DNA from 2 places in the Neobacillus sp. S1227 genome. Region 1 is predicted to be linked to the other one. Evidence: a T-box and tRNA genes for the amino acid it is inferred to sense, from the RefSeq annotation. Region 1 holds a T-box; the other holds one or more tRNA genes.
What was found. A T-box is a leader RNA that pairs with one kind of tRNA and senses whether it is charged. The one in region 1 lies ahead of ileS (isoleucine--tRNA ligase), so its partner is inferred to be a tRNA-Ile.
Positions count from the first base shown of each region.

Region 2: it encodes a tRNA-Ile, which carries the amino acid that the T-box ahead of ileS (isoleucine--tRNA ligase) is inferred to sense. The anticodon was not compared.

Region 1 is NZ_AP038276.1:1,824,287-1,832,270, reverse strand. Features, by position in the region: gene ACZ5AE_RS09445 (RluA family pseudouridine synthase) at 1-258, opposite strand, end outside; gene lspA (signal peptidase II) at 230-721, opposite strand; gene ACZ5AE_RS09435 (hypothetical protein) at 801-1,094, opposite strand; gene ileS (isoleucine--tRNA ligase) at 1,311-4,082, opposite strand; T-box leader at 4,155-4,394, opposite strand; gene ACZ5AE_RS09425 (DivIVA domain-containing protein) at 4,443-4,958, opposite strand; gene ACZ5AE_RS09420 (YlmH family RNA-binding protein) at 5,040-5,813, opposite strand; gene ACZ5AE_RS09415 (YggT family protein) at 5,842-6,105, opposite strand; gene ACZ5AE_RS09410 (cell division protein SepF) at 6,111-6,563, opposite strand; gene ACZ5AE_RS09405 (YggS family pyridoxal phosphate-dependent enzyme) at 6,574-7,251, opposite strand; gene pgeF (peptidoglycan editing factor PgeF) at 7,260-7,984, opposite strand, start outside.
Region 2 is NZ_AP038276.1:3,827,926-3,835,909, forward strand. Features, by position in the region: gene ACZ5AE_RS19040 (pyruvate, water dikinase regulatory protein) at 1-433, opposite strand, end outside; gene ACZ5AE_RS19045 (helix-turn-helix transcriptional regulator) at 456-1,091, opposite strand; gene ACZ5AE_RS19050 (Fpg/Nei family DNA glycosylase) at 1,258-2,064, opposite strand; tRNA gene ACZ5AE_RS19055 (tRNA-Ile) at 2,170-2,243, opposite strand; tRNA gene ACZ5AE_RS19060 (tRNA-Trp) at 2,259-2,329, opposite strand; tRNA gene ACZ5AE_RS19065 (tRNA-Tyr) at 2,335-2,419, opposite strand; tRNA gene ACZ5AE_RS19070 (tRNA-Met) at 2,443-2,516, opposite strand; tRNA gene ACZ5AE_RS19075 (tRNA-Ala) at 2,538-2,613, opposite strand; tRNA gene ACZ5AE_RS19080 (tRNA-Leu) at 2,713-2,801, opposite strand; tRNA gene ACZ5AE_RS19085 (tRNA-Gly) at 2,807-2,881, opposite strand; tRNA gene ACZ5AE_RS19090 (tRNA-Leu) at 2,895-2,981, opposite strand; rRNA gene ACZ5AE_RS19095 (23S ribosomal RNA) at 3,322-6,256, opposite strand; rRNA gene ACZ5AE_RS19100 (16S ribosomal RNA) at 6,459-7,984, opposite strand, start outside.

The DNA of each region.
Region 1 (7,984 bases):
ATCTTCGTAATAAATATCTAAATCCATTTCCTCCGGAACCACGTCCAATTCTTCCGGATCTGGAATGGTAATAATGATTAAATCATTTACACTGCATTTGTAATTTGTTTTTACAATTTTTCCATTCACAAGTACATTGCCTTCTTTTATCCATTCCTGCACCTGTGTTCTAGACCATTCTTCATTCAGGCCGGAGATTACTTTATCAATCCTGTCTCCTTTTTGTTCCTCAAGAATGGTGTGTTCCATTTTCTCCATAAGACTTCTCCTTTGACGACTTCTCTTCAAACAGCATTTGAATCATTAATAATCCAACACCAATAACTAATGCTGAATCGGCAATATTAAATACAGGGAAATTATAGCCAAAAATAAAGGTATGAATAAAATCAACAACCTCTTTACGAACAACTCGGTCAATAAAATTCCCGATCGCACCTCCAAGCATTAAAGCAAGAGATACCCCTAACAGCCATTTTCCCTTGGCTGCTTTGTAAAGATAATACATAATCGCAATAATAACAATAACCGTAATGACATAAAAAAGCCACATCTGCCCTTGAAGGATTCCCCATGCGGCCCCGCGATTCCGGTGAGAAGTAATATATAAAAATTTATCAATGATGGGTATACTTTCACCGATATACATATTTTTTTCAATAAGCCATTTAGTAATTTGGTCGAGCACAATAACGAATAGGGCGATTAAGTAATAATACACTTAGAAATACCTCCAACATAAGCTAAACTTGCTCCCTTAGTTTAGCATACTTAATCGCTATATCACAATGAAACAAAAATTATGGTGTGGGGAAGATCGGTTTCTTGCAATAGCCGCCAAGCAAGCTGGAATCATTGACTGTTCTAACGGTTGGAATCAAATTTAACAGGTCGAGGGGTAATAATTCACCGGAAAGTTCACATTGTCCGAAATTTCCTTCTTTGATTTTTTTCAGCGCCAAATCGATGTCCGCCATTTCCTCTTCTAAGATTGTTGTAAACCAATTCTTTGTTTGTTTGTTGTTTAATGACTTTTCGATTTCTGTTTTTGTTTGACGGAGTTCTTGAAACAGCTTTTCCTGCATTGCATTCATAGTGTTAATACCTCCGTTATGTTATTTGTTTTATTATTACCGATCGTTTTCCATTGACCCGGATAATAATTTGACATCAGCAACAACAATTAACGGAGGTGGAAATAAATGAAAACCCGCCGATTGGCGAGTCCATAGAACGGATCATGAGGCTAGTTTAATTTTTACTTTTTTATTAGCAAAATGAAAGAGGCTGACAAGTCAGCCCCTTTCATTTTACGCTAAGTGTGAATAATTTTCTTTTACAACTTGAGAACAGCGTGGACAAAGAGTTGGATGTTCCTCATCTTGGCCAACATCAGGCGTCACAACCCAGCAGCGATCACAAGTTTCACCTTCTGCTTTTGTCACCACAATGGCCGCTGTATCCAATTTCAAGGCATCTATAGGCGCCTCATCATAGCCACCAGCCACTTCAAAACCAGATACGATAAACAATTGCTTCAAGTTCTCTGAAACAGAATCAAGCAGCGCTTTTGTATTATCATTTACGTATAAGGTTACTTTCGCTGTTAATGACTTACCGATAACCTTTGCATTCCGTGCTTCTTCAAGTGCCTTTAAGACATCATCGCGCAACTTTAAGAATGCAGACCATTTCTCCTCCAACACTTTAGCACCAGGAAGTTCCTGATATTCTGGAAGGTCTGTCAACTGAACACTTTCTTCCTGAACCTTCGGAATATATTTCCACACCTCATCTGCAGTGTGAGAAAGGATTGGTGAAACCAATTTGGTAAGAGCAAGCAATGCTTCATATAAAACGGTTTGAATTGCCCGGCGTTCTGGATGATCAACAGCTTCAATGTACAGAACATCTTTTGCAAAATCTAGGTAAAACGCGCTTAAATCAAGCGTACAGAAATTATTAACAGCATGGTAAATGCCAGCATAATTGTAATTTTCGTAATCATTACGAACACTGTTAATTAGTTTATTCAATTTAACTAGCATAAACTGATCCACTTCACGCAGGTTTTCGTAACCAACTTTATTCACTGCTGGGTCGAAGTCCGCTAAGTTGCCAAGCAAGAAACGGAAGGTGTTTCGGATTTTACGATATACCTCAGCAACCTGTTTTAAAATCGCGTCGGATACACGGACATCCGATTGATAGTCAACGGAAGCCACCCATAAGCGTAAAATATCTGCCCCCATTTGATTCATAACTTTAGCAGGGACTACAACATTTCCTAACGATTTACTCATTTTTCTGCCTTCCCCATCAAGGGCAAATCCATGGCTTAATACTCCCTTATACGGTGCCTTGCCTGTTACGGCTACTGCAGTTGACAAGGAGGAGTTAAACCAGCCGCGATATTGGTCAGAACCTTCAAGATATAGGTCGGCAGGCCGCACCAAGTCTTCTCTTTCAAGCAGTACTGCCTGGTGGGAAGAGCCAGAGTCGAACCAAACGTCCATAATGTCGGTTTCCTTCGTAAACTTTCCGTTCGGGCTGCCAGGATGCGTAAACCCTGCCGGCAGCAGGTATTTTGCCTCACGCTCAAACCAAATGTTTGAGCCATGATCGCGGAATAAATTAGAAACATGTTCGATTGTTTCGTCAGTAATGATTTCTTCGCCATTCTCAGCGTAGAATACCGGAATAGGTACTCCCCAGACACGCTGGCGGGAAATACACCAGTCGCCGCGGTCACGGACCATATTGAACAGTCTTGTTTCACCCCAGGCTGGCACCCATTTCGTTTCTTTAACCGCTTCAAGCAATTGGTCGCGGAAATCTTTAATGGACGCAAACCATTGCGCAGTTGCCCGGAAAATGACCGGCTTTTTTGTTCTCCAGTCATGTGGATAGGAGTGTGTAATGAATGTAAGTTTTAACAAAGCTCCTTTTTCCTCTAGGGCTTGGGAAATCGGTTTGTTGGCCTCGTCGTAAAATAACCCTTCAAATCCAGGTGCTTCACTTGTCATATTTCCTTTATCATCAACCGGACAAAGAACATCCAAACCGTATTTCTGGCCAACATGGAAGTCATCTTCCCCATGACCAGGAGCAGTGTGAACGCAGCCAGTACCAGCATCGGTTGTAACATGTTCACCTAACATAACAAGTGAATCACGGCCATATAATGGATGACTGGCAACTACATATTCAAGCTCAGCCCCTTTGACCTTGTTTAGAACGGCCGCTTCTTCCCAGCCAATTTCATTCGTTACACTTTCCAATAAGCTTTCAGCCACAACATATTTTTTATCATTTACAGATACTACCACGTAAGTAAGCTCAGGATGAACCGAAATTCCCAAGTTGGCAGGAATGGTCCATGGGGTTGTTGTCCAGATGACGATTTCCGTATCCGTATCAAGAACTCCCTTGCCATCCTTCACCGGAAAACCAACATAAATGGAAGGTGAACGTTTATCTTTATATTCAATTTCTGCCTCAGCCAAAGCGGATTCACTTGACGGAGACCAATATACTGGCTTCAATCCTTTATAGATATAACCTTTTTTCGCCATTTCTCCGAAAACCTTGATTTGCTGGGCTTCGTATTCTGGCTTTAAAGTGATATATGGATTCTCCCAATCACCGCGGACACCAAGTCGTTTAAACTGGGTCCGTTGATTGTTAATCTGTTCAAGCGCATATTCTGTACAAAGCTGACGGAATTCAGCTACGGACATTTCCTTCCGTTTAACCCCTTTATTCGTTAAAGCCTGTTCAATCGGCAGACCGTGCGTATCCCAGCCTGGCACATATGGGGCATGATAGCCGCTCATTGACTTATAGCGGACAATAAAATCCTTTAAGATTTTATTTAGGGCGTGGCCCATGTGGATATCACCGTTTGCATATGGAGGCCCATCATGCAAAACAAACATTGGACGCCCTTTTGTGCGTTCCTGCACTTTTTGGTAAATATTCATTTCTTCCCATTTTGCCTGCATATCCGGTTCTCTTTGCGGAAGATTGCCGCGCATTGGGAAATCTGTTTGCGGCATTAATAACGTGTCTTTGTATTCCATTTTATTTCCTCCAATACCTTTCTATTGAACAGAATTGACATTCTTGCAAATAAAAAAACCTCCTCATCCCAAAAAAGGGACGAGAAGGTTTTATTCCCGCGGTACCACCCTGATTGATAGAAATATCTAATTCTATCCTCTTGCTTCATTCATAACGTGAATACACGCCTTAGTCTACTGTTCTAAATTTAGAAGTTCGACTTCGGAACTCAAGGGTGATTTTCCAATCTTTCGGCTTTATCGGGCTTCCACCATCCCCGACTCGCTAAGAAGCATCTTGAAAAATTGTACTGTCCCTGTCTTCGTCAATTTCATTCGATTAATCTGTTAAGAAATTATATGCTACGAAAGAGTTGTTCGTCAAGCTAATGAATCCTCTTCTTCGTGGATTTTCAGCTCTGTTGCATCAAGTTCGTACTCTAAGAGGTGATCCCAATCGTCAGTATTCAGCATATCGAGCTGTGCCTCAATCAGCATTTTGAAACGAGTACGGAAAATTTTTGACTGCTTCTTTAAATCCTCTATCTCTAGAGCAATCTTTCTGGCTTTAGATAGGGATTCGTTTACGATGCGGTCTGCATTCTTTTCCGCTTCCTTGACGATTAGCTTCGCTTCCTTTTGGGCATTGCGTTTTACTTCTTCCCCTGCCTCCTGGGCAATCACAATCGATTTATTAAGTGTTTCTTCAATACTTGTAAAATGCCCTAAACGCTCCTGCAGATCAGTTAAGCGCTCTTCCAATTCTTTTTTCTCTCTAAGGACAAGCTCGTAATCCTTGATAACCTGATCAAGAAATTCGTTTACTTCATCCTCGTCATACCCTCTAAATCCTTTATTAAATTCTTTATTATGAATATCTAACGGCGTTAACGGCATGATGCCACCTCCAACAATCTGTGCAATGTATGTAAATGTGAATATTCGACAAGTTTTTCGAAAATCCTGCAAGAAAATAAATTATTTTTGTCTTCCTACAGAAATTCGCCATTTATCTTTCTTTGTCTTTCCGTCTATACTGGACAATCTCACCCTTCCATGGCCCCGGACTGACAGCATATCGCCAATTTCACAAATAAAGGCCGGGCTTTCAATCTGAGTCCAATTAACCTTAACAAGGCCCGCAGCAATATAGTTTTGCGATTTTTGCCGGGAAAGATTATAAACACCAGAAATAACAGTATCCAGCCTTAATGAAGATACTGTTAATTCATGCTCCTCCCATAATTCTTTAGGAGAAATTATATTTTCGGGCGGCTTCTCCAATAAATGAACCGTTGTTTTACCGATTGATTCAAGATTACTACTGATATAACCGCTGATTTCCTTTGCTGCCAAGAACTGGATTTGCCCATCATCGACAAGAATATCGCCAAATTTCCCACGTTTTAGCCCCAACGACATCAATGTACCCAAGACGTTGGGATGTTCAATTTTGACAAACTTCTTTGGATAGTCAATTTCAAACAAGCTGATTTGAAAGTCCTCTTGAACTGGCACTAGATATTCTGGAAATAGAAGCGCCCTTTTTCGTTCTGCTCCGGGCCAGCCGCCAAAGAATTGATATTTTACATCACCATTTTCACCGATGATCGTTTTTAAGATATGCTGTTCTCTTGGGTCAAGGAAGTCCGTTAATTTCGGGGCATACTGAAGTTCCACAGTGTTTTTCCACTGCGTGACCTGGTCAATATAATCCCGTTCTTCTGGACGAAAATGCTGATATATATTCATGCTCTAAAAACCAACCTATTTTTAATTATTAGGAGAGCCAGACAGCTACATAGCTTAAGCCCCGCGATGCAAAGTTGAGCACAAGAAATGCAACAATCGGAGAAATGTCAATCATCCCGATTGAGGGAATAATCCTTCTGAACGGATCCAAATATGGCTCACAAATTCTTGCTAAGAATTGACCGATCGCGGATTCTCTGGCACCCGGAAACCAAGACATCAATATGTAAATAATTAATGCCCACGAGTACACCCAAATGAGTTTTTGTATTAAACCAATAACAAAAAACATCTCTTCTACCACCTCGTATTCATATTATCGTGGTCAGGGAGCAGTTCCGAAATATTCCCTGATACTTCCATATTATCCGGGGTGCACAAGAAAATATTGGCGCCAATTTTCTGGATTTCCCCACCGAGAGCATACACTACTCCTCCTAAGAAATGAACGATCTGCCGGCCTTCTTCTTGATCAATCCGCTGCAAATTCACCACCACCGGACGGCGGCTTTTAAGGTGGTCGGCAATCTCGGTTGCCTCAGATTCGGAATTCGGTTCCGCCAAAATAAGCTTTGAGGGCTTTACCTGGGCAGGAGGCTTTTGCACACTTTGCAGGCTGACTACATTATGACTTTTTAATGGCTGTTTTTTCTGCTTTATCGGTTCCTTCGGCTCACTGTAATCTTCAATTTGCTCATCGTTTTCGTCGTCTAAAAAGAAAAATGTTTTTAGTTTAGATTTAATTGTCATATCAACTCTCCTAACCAGCTTCACCAACAAGCGCTGTACCTATTCTTACCATCGTAGCCCCTTCTTCGATGGCGATGGCAAAATCATTAGACATCCCCATTGAAAGCTCTGAACAAGGGGCATAGTCTAAGTGACAGGATTGAACTTGAGTACGAAGTTCTCTAAGTTTTTGAAAACAATCACGCAAGACTTCTTCATCGTCCGTGAATGGGGCCATTGTCATTAAACCAGCAACAATAATATTTTCTAAGGAGCCAAGTGATTTAATAAAGTCGATCACTTCTTCGACCGCTAAACCGTGCTTTGAGTCCTCCTCTGCCACATTAACCTGTACCAAACACTTTACCTTTGAATTGGCACGTTTATTTATTTCTTGTGCCAAAGAAAGACGGTCAAGTGAATGAATGTACTCCACTTTATCGATAATATTCTTTACTTTTCGTGTTTGCAGGGTTCCAATAAAATGCCAAATTGGCTTGTCCTTAAGAACTTCCCATTTTTCAAGCATTCCTTCATCCCGGTTTTCACCCAGATGCTGAATGCCGGCATCAAGCGCTTCCTGCGCTCTTTCAGTACTGACGTATTTTGTAACGGCAATTACAGTTACTTCATCAGGTTTCCTGCCTGTCTTTTCGCACGCTTCATGTATTTGCTGTCTAATAAGTTCATACTTTGCTGCTACTCTCATAAGCGGTTCTAATTCTCCTTCCAGCCAATAAAGCTTAACATTCTTCCGGCTTTGCCGTGGCTCTTCCGGTGGGAAAAAAACAAATCGTTATTACAGCTTGAGCAATAATCGGTGACGGTTATATTTTCCGTTGGAACTCCTGCCTTGACAAGAATCCGCTTGTTCAATTCCCTTAGGTTTAATGAATATTGACCTTCACTAATTAAATTATAGGGTTTTCTATCGACATCTTCTAGTATATTTTCAACTAAGTTAACGACACGTTCATCCACAATATAACATTTTTCGCAAATCGATGGACCGATTGCAACAAAAATCTTCTCAGCCTTGATGCCTTCCTCTTCCCATTTTTTTATCATCTCACGGGCAATTTGTCCTACCGTTCCCTTCCATCCAGCATGTGCCGCACCAATCATCCTGTGTTCGGGAGATATAAAAAGGAGAGGAACACAGTCCGCAAAACAGAGCGTTAACAATATTCCCTCTTCACTTGTATAGAAACCGTCCGTTCTTTTAAAAGACTGTTCGTAGGAAATCGACCCTCGCCCGCGATCTGCTTTTGTTATTTTTTGCAGGAAAATATCATGTGTTTGCTCAGCGCCTACCCATGACGCTAGTGGAAAATCAAGCAGTTCGGAAACTTTCATTCTATTTGCGCAAACATCGTTGAAAATATCGCCAACATGAAAGCCGAGATTAAGGGCTTCAAAGTCGCCTTTACTTTGTCCCCCCA
Region 2 (7,984 bases), 2.0 Mb from region 1:
CAGCCTTCATAATGCCTCTTGGGTCCCGTCCATCATCATATTTCACAGCAAATTCAATCGCCTCGATTTTGCGGAAATATTCTTCGTCTAATTTTCTCATTAAGCCAGGCTGGTGGTGGGGTTGTTTGTTAAACCTTGTTGTAAATGCATTCATTAATGGGTTGAGGAGGTCAACTGCCATTATCCCCTCTTCCATGGCACGCTTATCTAAATAATCTTTTAATTCCGGAATGACGATGGTGTAGGCAATGATGGAATGGTCCTTTCTTGCCAAAATAATCACATCTTCAATGTCTTCAATGTCGTCTACATATGAGTTTCTGCGTATTTCTACCTGTCCACCATTAAACTGTGTTGCCACTGCTTTTACAACAAGCTCAGCCGTTTCACCAACCGAGTCAGATACTACGTAGACAACTTCCTTTTGTACCAAAATCACAGCAACTCCCCTTAAACTATTTTTCTTCCATAAATTCTAAATAGGCCCTTGTTATTGTCGTTTTGGTAATTCTCCCCAACAACAAATATGTATTATTTTTATGATCGACTTCCTTTACCACCGGTAAGGAATCAATATGAAAATTAATCATTTTTTTGGCCGCTTCCAGCAAGGTTTCCTCTGGATTAATCGTGATTATATTAGGCATTCTTGTCATAATGACACTTACGGGTAATTCCTGCAGGTTTTTGTTCCCAAGTGCAGCCCTGAGCAAATCCTTTCTGGATATTACACCTGCAAGGTTACCTTCTGTATCCACCGCATAAAGTGTTCCAACATCCTCGAGGAACAGCTGGACAATCGCATTATAAACAGAAGTTGATTTTTCAACTACGATTGGATGAGCCTTAAAATCGGATACCTTTTGCTGAATAAACTTCTTCGCCTGCCGTTTTACTTCTAATTTGTCATTAAAAAAATACCCGACACGCGGTCTGGCATCCAGACTGCCGGACATGGTCAAGATTGCAAGGTCCGGTCTTAATGCCGCTCTGGTAACAGAGAGCTTCTCCGCAATTTCTTTACCGGTTATCGGGCCGTTTTCCTTTACAATCTGCAGAATTTCGTCCTGACGCTTGGTGAGTTTAATCATTAACACCCCCTTATTCACAATAAATATGTTATATATATCTAAATGTGTTATACTTAATTGTATATAGTATAGTACATTTAAACAAATTCGGAAACAATAATTTTAACAAATTGGTTAATTTTTTCGTTTAATAAAAAAACCCGCCGAAATTCGGCAGGGAACAGTACTACTTTTGACAATCTGGACAATAAAAAGTGTTCCGGGAAGAGATTTTTTCCATTACGATTATGGCCCCGCAACGTCTGCATTTCTCCCCCTCACGGTCGTATACTTGGCATAATGGATTAAAACCGCCCGTTATTTTATCACCCTTGAATGTGGGATTTTCCATGTAACCTCCATTTTGAATGGCCACTTGGAGAATTTTTTTCATCGATTGAAACAATTGAGAACGGCTAGATGGACTAATGTCATCAATGTCTTTGGCTGGCAAAATTTCTGCATCAAAGCAGATCTCAGCAGAATAGCAGTTGCCAATTCCTGCAATAAACTCCTGATCCAAGAGTGTGGTCTTCAATCGGCCATGCTTGCTGCCAATTCGTTTCATAAATTCCTCCAATCTAAAACTGCTCAGCGGCTCCGGCCCTAGATGGGAAAGGTTTTCTTCTGCTTCCTGACGGGAATATAAATGAAGATATCCCAGACGCAGACCAATAAAGTATAAATGTTCATTTCCGAAAGAAAGCTGAACCTGTATAGTTCGTTTAGGTTTATCCGCTTCTTGGCCATAAAACATCCATCCTCCGAGCATTAAATGCAATAACAAAAGCTGACCATTTTGGAGGTGAAAAAGAAGGTGCTTCCCCCTTCGAGAAATGTTAGTTATTTTTTGATTAAGAACGGTCCTTTTAAAAAGCTCGAGATTCACATTTATCGATTTTTCACGGTTTACTTGGACATCGGTAATGGTTTTATCAGCAATCTTTTGACTTAAAAGAATCTTATAGTTTTCCATTTCCGGCAGTTCAGGCATAATGTCCTCCTCCATAACTCTTTTCCTTTATGTTTTCCAAAACGGTAAAATCAAATAAAAAAACCGAATCACACGGACTCGGTTTTAGACTGTTTTCTATTAGAGTGGGCCTAAATGGACTTGAACCATCGACCTCACGCTTATCAGGCGTGCGCTCTAACCAGCTGAGCTATAGGCCCATTATGTAATTGTAACAGGGGCAGTAGGAATCGAACCCACACTGAAGGTTTTGGAGACCTTAGTTCTACCTTTAAACTATGCCCCTATAAATGGTGGAGGGGGACGGATTCGAACCGCCGAACCCTGAGGGAGCGGATTTACAGTCCGCCGCGTTTAGCCACTTCGCTACCCCTCCATTATAAAATTGGCAAAATATAATAGCGGCGGAGGGGATCGAACCCCCGACCTTACGGGTATGAACCGTACGCTCTAGCCAGCTGAGCTACACCGCCAAATTACATATTTAAATTAAATGGTGGAGCCTAGCGGGATCGAACCGCTGACCTCCTGCGTGCAAAGCAGGCGCTCTCCCAGCTGAGCTAAGGCCCCATACTTTTAGATAATCGGGTAAAAAGGATTTAGTGAACGACCTGTACGTCCCGAACGTAGTGTTCTACCAATCTGTGCTATTTCCCAATAGAGAAATAATGGTGCCGAGGACCGGAATCGAACCGGTACGGTAGTCACCTACCGCAGGATTTTAAGTCCTGTGCGTCTGCCAGTTCCGCCACCCCGGCATGTTTGGAGCGGAAGACGGGATTCGAACCCGCGACCCCCACCTTGGCAAGGTGGTGTTCTACCACTGAACTACTTCCGCATTTTAGTCTCTTTGGTGCGGGTGAAGGGACTTGAACCCATACGGTATTACTACCACTAGAACCTGAATCTAGCGCGTCTGCCGATTCCGCCACACCCGCAAGGTATAATAATGATTATTGGGATTTCATTCCCTCAAAACTAGATAATATAGAAGAAGTAAATAAGAACGAGTTCACCAAATTACATTGTTCATTGTGTAGCTCCAGCGTCCAGCAACTAGTGTCCTTCGGTCTTTTCCCTACGATAAGTCAACATCGATTCGCTTGCGCTCATCGTGTTTCCTTTAGCTAATCAGAATTTATTACTAAATTCTGAACGCATAAGTTCAACTACGCCTCTGTCTGCGCCTAACCCGCTTGCCAATCGGCGAGTTTACACTTATCTCAGTCAAAGTCCTCCAGGCCATACGTTGCTAACCGGCCGCTTCCGCTTTTCGATTTGGTTAAGTCCTCGATCGATTAGTATCAGTCAGCTCCACACGTCACCGCGCTTCCACCTCTGACCTATCAACCTGATCATCTTTCAGGGATCTTACTAGCTAGACGCTATGGGAAATCTCATCTCGAGGGGGGCTTCATGCTTAGATGCTTTCAGCACTTATCCCGTCCGCACATAGCTACCCAGCGATGCCTTTGGCAAGACAACTGGTACACCAGCGGTGCGTCCATCCCGGTCCTCTCGTACTAAGGACAGCTCCTCTCAAATTTCCTGCGCCCGCGACGGATAGGGACCGAACTGTCTCACGACGTTCTGAACCCAGCTCGCGTACCGCTTTAATGGGCGAACAGCCCAACCCTTGGGACCGACTACAGCCCCAGGATGCGATGAGCCGACATCGAGGTGCCAAACCTCCCCGTCGATGTGGACTCTTGGGGGAGATAAGCCTGTTATCCCCAGGGTAGCTTTTATCCGTTGAGCGATGGCCCTTCCATGCGGAACCACCGGATCACTAAGCCCGACTTTCGTCCCTGCTCGACTTGTAGGTCTCGCAGTCAAGCTCCCTTGTGCCTTTACACTCTGCGAATGATTTCCAACCATTCTGAGGGAACCTTTGGGCGCCTCCGTTACATTTTAGGAGGCGACCGCCCCAGTCAAACTGCCCACCTGACACTGTCTCCCACCCCGATAAGGGGTGCGGGTTAGAATTTCAATACAGCCAGGGTAGTATCCCACCGACGCCTCCACCGAAGCTGGCGCTCCGGTTTCTCAGGCTCCTACCTATCCTGTACAAGCTGTACCAAAATTCAATATCAGGCTACAGTAAAGCTCCATGGGGTCTTTCCGTCCTGTCGCGGGTAACCTGCATCTTCACAGGTACTATAATTTCACCGAGTCTCTCGTTGAGACAGTGCCCAGATCGTTACGCCTTTCGTGCGGGTCGGAACTTACCCGACAAGGAATTTCGCTACCTTAGGACCGTTATAGTTACGGCCGCCGTTTACTGGGGCTTCGATTCAGAGCTTCGCGTGAGCTAACCCCTCCTCTTAACCTTCCAGCACCGGGCAGGCGTCAGCCCCTATACTTCGCCTTGCGGCTTTGCAGAGACCTGTGTTTTTGCTAAACAGTCGCCTGGGCCTATTCACTGCGGCTCTTCGGGGCTATTCACCCCAAAAAGCACCCCTTCTCCCGAAGTTACGGGGTCATTTTGCCGAGTTCCTTAACGAGAGTTCTCTCGCTCACCTTAGGATTCTCTCCTCGCCTACCTGTGTCGGTTTGCGGTACGGGCACCATTCATCTCGCTAGAGGCTTTTCTTGGCAGTGTGGAATCAGGAACTTCGGTACTATATTTCCCTCGGCATCACAGCTCAGCCTGATGAGAAGCGGATTTTCCTACTTCTCAGCCTAACTGCTTACACGCACATATCCAGCAGTGCGCTTACCCTATCCTCCTGCGTCCCCCCATCACTCAAACGATAAAGAGGTGGTACAGGAATATCAACCTGTTGTCCATCGCCTACGCCTTTCGGCCTCGGCTTAGGTCCCGACTAACCCTGAGCGGACGAGCCTTCCTCAGGAAACCTTAGGCATACGGTGGATGAGATTCTCACTCATCTTTCGCTACTCATACCGGCATTCTCACTTCTAAACGCTCCACCAGTCCTTACGGTCCAGCTTCAACGCCCTTAGAACGCTCTCCTACCGCGGACACCACATGGTGTCCACCCACAGCTTCGGTGATACGTTTAGCCCCGGTACATTTTCGGCGCAGAGTCACTCGACCAGTGAGCTATTACGCACTCTTTAAATGGTGGCTGCTTCTAAGCCAACATCCTGGTTGTCTAAGCAACTCCACATCCTTTTCCACTTAACGTATACTTTGGGACCTTAGCTGGTGGTCTGGGCTGTTTCCCTTTTGACTACGGATCTTATCACTCGCAGTCTGACTCCCACGGATAAGTCATTGGCATTCGGAGTTTGTCTGAATTCGGTAACCCGATGAGGGCCCCTAGTCCAAACAGTGCTCTACCTCCAAGACTCTAACTACGTGAGGCTAGCCCTAAAGCTATTTCGGAGAGAACCAGCTATCTCCAAGTTCGATTGGAATTTCTCCGCTACCCACACCTCATCCCCGCACTTTTCAACGTGCGTGGGTTCGGGCCTCCATCCAGTGTTACCTGGACTTCACCCTGGACATGGGTAGATCACCTGGTTTCGGGTCTACGACTACATACTATTTCGCCCTATTCAGACTCGCTTTCGCTGCGGCTCCGTCTCTTCAACTTAACCTCGCATGCAATCGTAACTCGCCGGTTCATTCTACAAAAGGCACGCCATCACCCATGAACGGGCTCTGACTACTTGTAGGCACACGGTTTCAGGTTCTCTTTCACTCCCCTTCCGGGGTGCTTTTCACCTTTCCCTCACGGTACTGGTTCACTATCGGTCACTAGGGAGTATTTAGCCTTGGGAGATGGTCCTCCCTGCTTCCGACCGGATTTCACGTGTCCGGCCGTACTCAGGATCCACTCAGGAGGGAACGAAGTTTCGACTACAGGGCTTTTACCTTCTATGGCCGGCCTTTCCAGACCGCTTCATCTACCCCGTTCCTTTGTAACTCCATGTTGAGTGTCCTACAACCCCGAAAGGCAAGCCTTTCGGTTTGGGCTGTTCCCGTTTCGCTCGCCGCTACTCAGGGAATCGCGTTTGCTTTCTCTTCCTCCGGGTACTTAGATGTTTCAGTTCCCCGGGTCTGCCATCAATACCCTATGTATTCAGGTGAAGATACTGTTCCATTACGAACAGTGGGTTTCCCCATTCGGAAATCTCCGGATCGGCGCTTACTTACAGCTCCCCGAAGCATATCGGTGTTAGTCCCGTCCTTCATCGGCTCCTAGTGCCAAGGCATTCACCGTGCGCCCTTTCTAACTTAACCTATAAGGTTTTTACTCTTAAAAATAAGAGAGAAAAACTAAAATGGCGATTACTCGGTTCTTACTTGGTTACTTCTTCTTTTACGATTATCTAGTTTTCAAAGAACGAAAGTTCTGAGAGATAATTCCCTCAAAACTAAACAAACAAGAAACAATCAAACAAACATGTATTGTCTGGCTCATAGGTCCAGCTTATATCCTTAGAAAGGAGGTGATCCAGCCGCACCTTCCGATACGGCTACCTTGTTACGACTTCACCCCAATCATCTGTCCCACCTTAGGCGGCTGGCTCCTTACGGTTACCCCACCGACTTCGGGTGTTACAAACTCTCGTGGTGTGACGGGCGGTGTGTACAAGGCCCGGGAACGTATTCACCGCGGCATGCTGATCCGCGATTACTAGCGATTCCGGCTTCATGCAGGCGAGTTGCAGCCTGCAATCCGAACTGAGAATGGTTTTATGGGATTGGCTTCACCTCGCGGCTTCGCTGCCCTTTGTACCATCCATTGTAGCACGTGTGTAGCCCAGGTCATAAGGGGCATGATGATTTGACGTCATCCCCACCTTCCTCCGGTTTGTCACCGGCAGTCACCTTAGAGTGCCCAACTGAATGCTGGCAACTAAGATCAAGGGTTGCGCTCGTTGCGGGACTTAACCCAACATCTCACGACACGAGCTGACGACAACCATGCACCACCTGTCACTCTGTCCCCCGAAGGGGAAATTCCTATCTCTAGGAGTGTCAGAGGATGTCAAGACCTGGTAAGGTTCTTCGCGTTGCTTCGAATTAAACCACATGCTCCACCGCTTGTGCGGGCCCCCGTCAATTCCTTTGAGTTTCAGCCTTGCGGCCGTACTCCCCAGGCGGAGTGCTTAATGCGTTAGCTGCAGCACTAAAGGGCGGAAACCCTCTAACACTTAGCACTCATCGTTTACGGCGTGGACTACCAGGGTATCTAATCCTGTTTGCTCCCCACGCTTTCGCGCCTCAGCGTCAGTTACAGACCAGAAAGCCGCCTTCGCCACTGGTGTTCCTCCACATCTCTACGCATTTCACCGCTACACGTGGAATTCCGCTTTCCTCTTCTGCACTCAAGTCCCCCAGTTTCCAATGACCCTCCACGGTTGAGCCGTGGGCTTTCACATCAGACTTAAAGGACCGCCTGCGCGCGCTTTACGCCCAATAATTCCGGACAACGCTTGCCACCTACGTATTACCGCGGCTGCTGGCACGTAGTTAGCCGTGGCTTTCTGGTCAGGTACCGTCAAGGTACCGGCAGTTACTCCGATACTTGTTCTTCCCTGACAACAGAGCTTTACGACCCGAAGGCCTTCATCGCTCACGCGGCGTTGCTCCATCAGACTTTCGTCCATTGTGGAAGATTCCCTACTGCTGCCTCCCGTAGGAGTCTGGGCCGTGTCTCAGTCCCAGTGTGGCCGATCACCCTCTCAGGTCGGCTACGCATCGTCGCCTTGGTGAGCCGTTACCTCACCAACTAGCTAATGCGCCGCGGGCCCATCTGTAAGTGTCAGCCGAAACCGACTTTCAACCTTCCCTCATGCGAGGGAAGAAATTATCCGGTATTAGCTCCGGTTTCCCGAAGTTATCCCAGTCTTACAGGCAGGTTGCCCACGTGTTACTCACCCGTCCGCCGCTAACCACCAGGAGCAAGCTCCCAGTGATTCGCTCGACTTGCATGTATTAGGCACGCCGCCAGCGTTCGTCCTG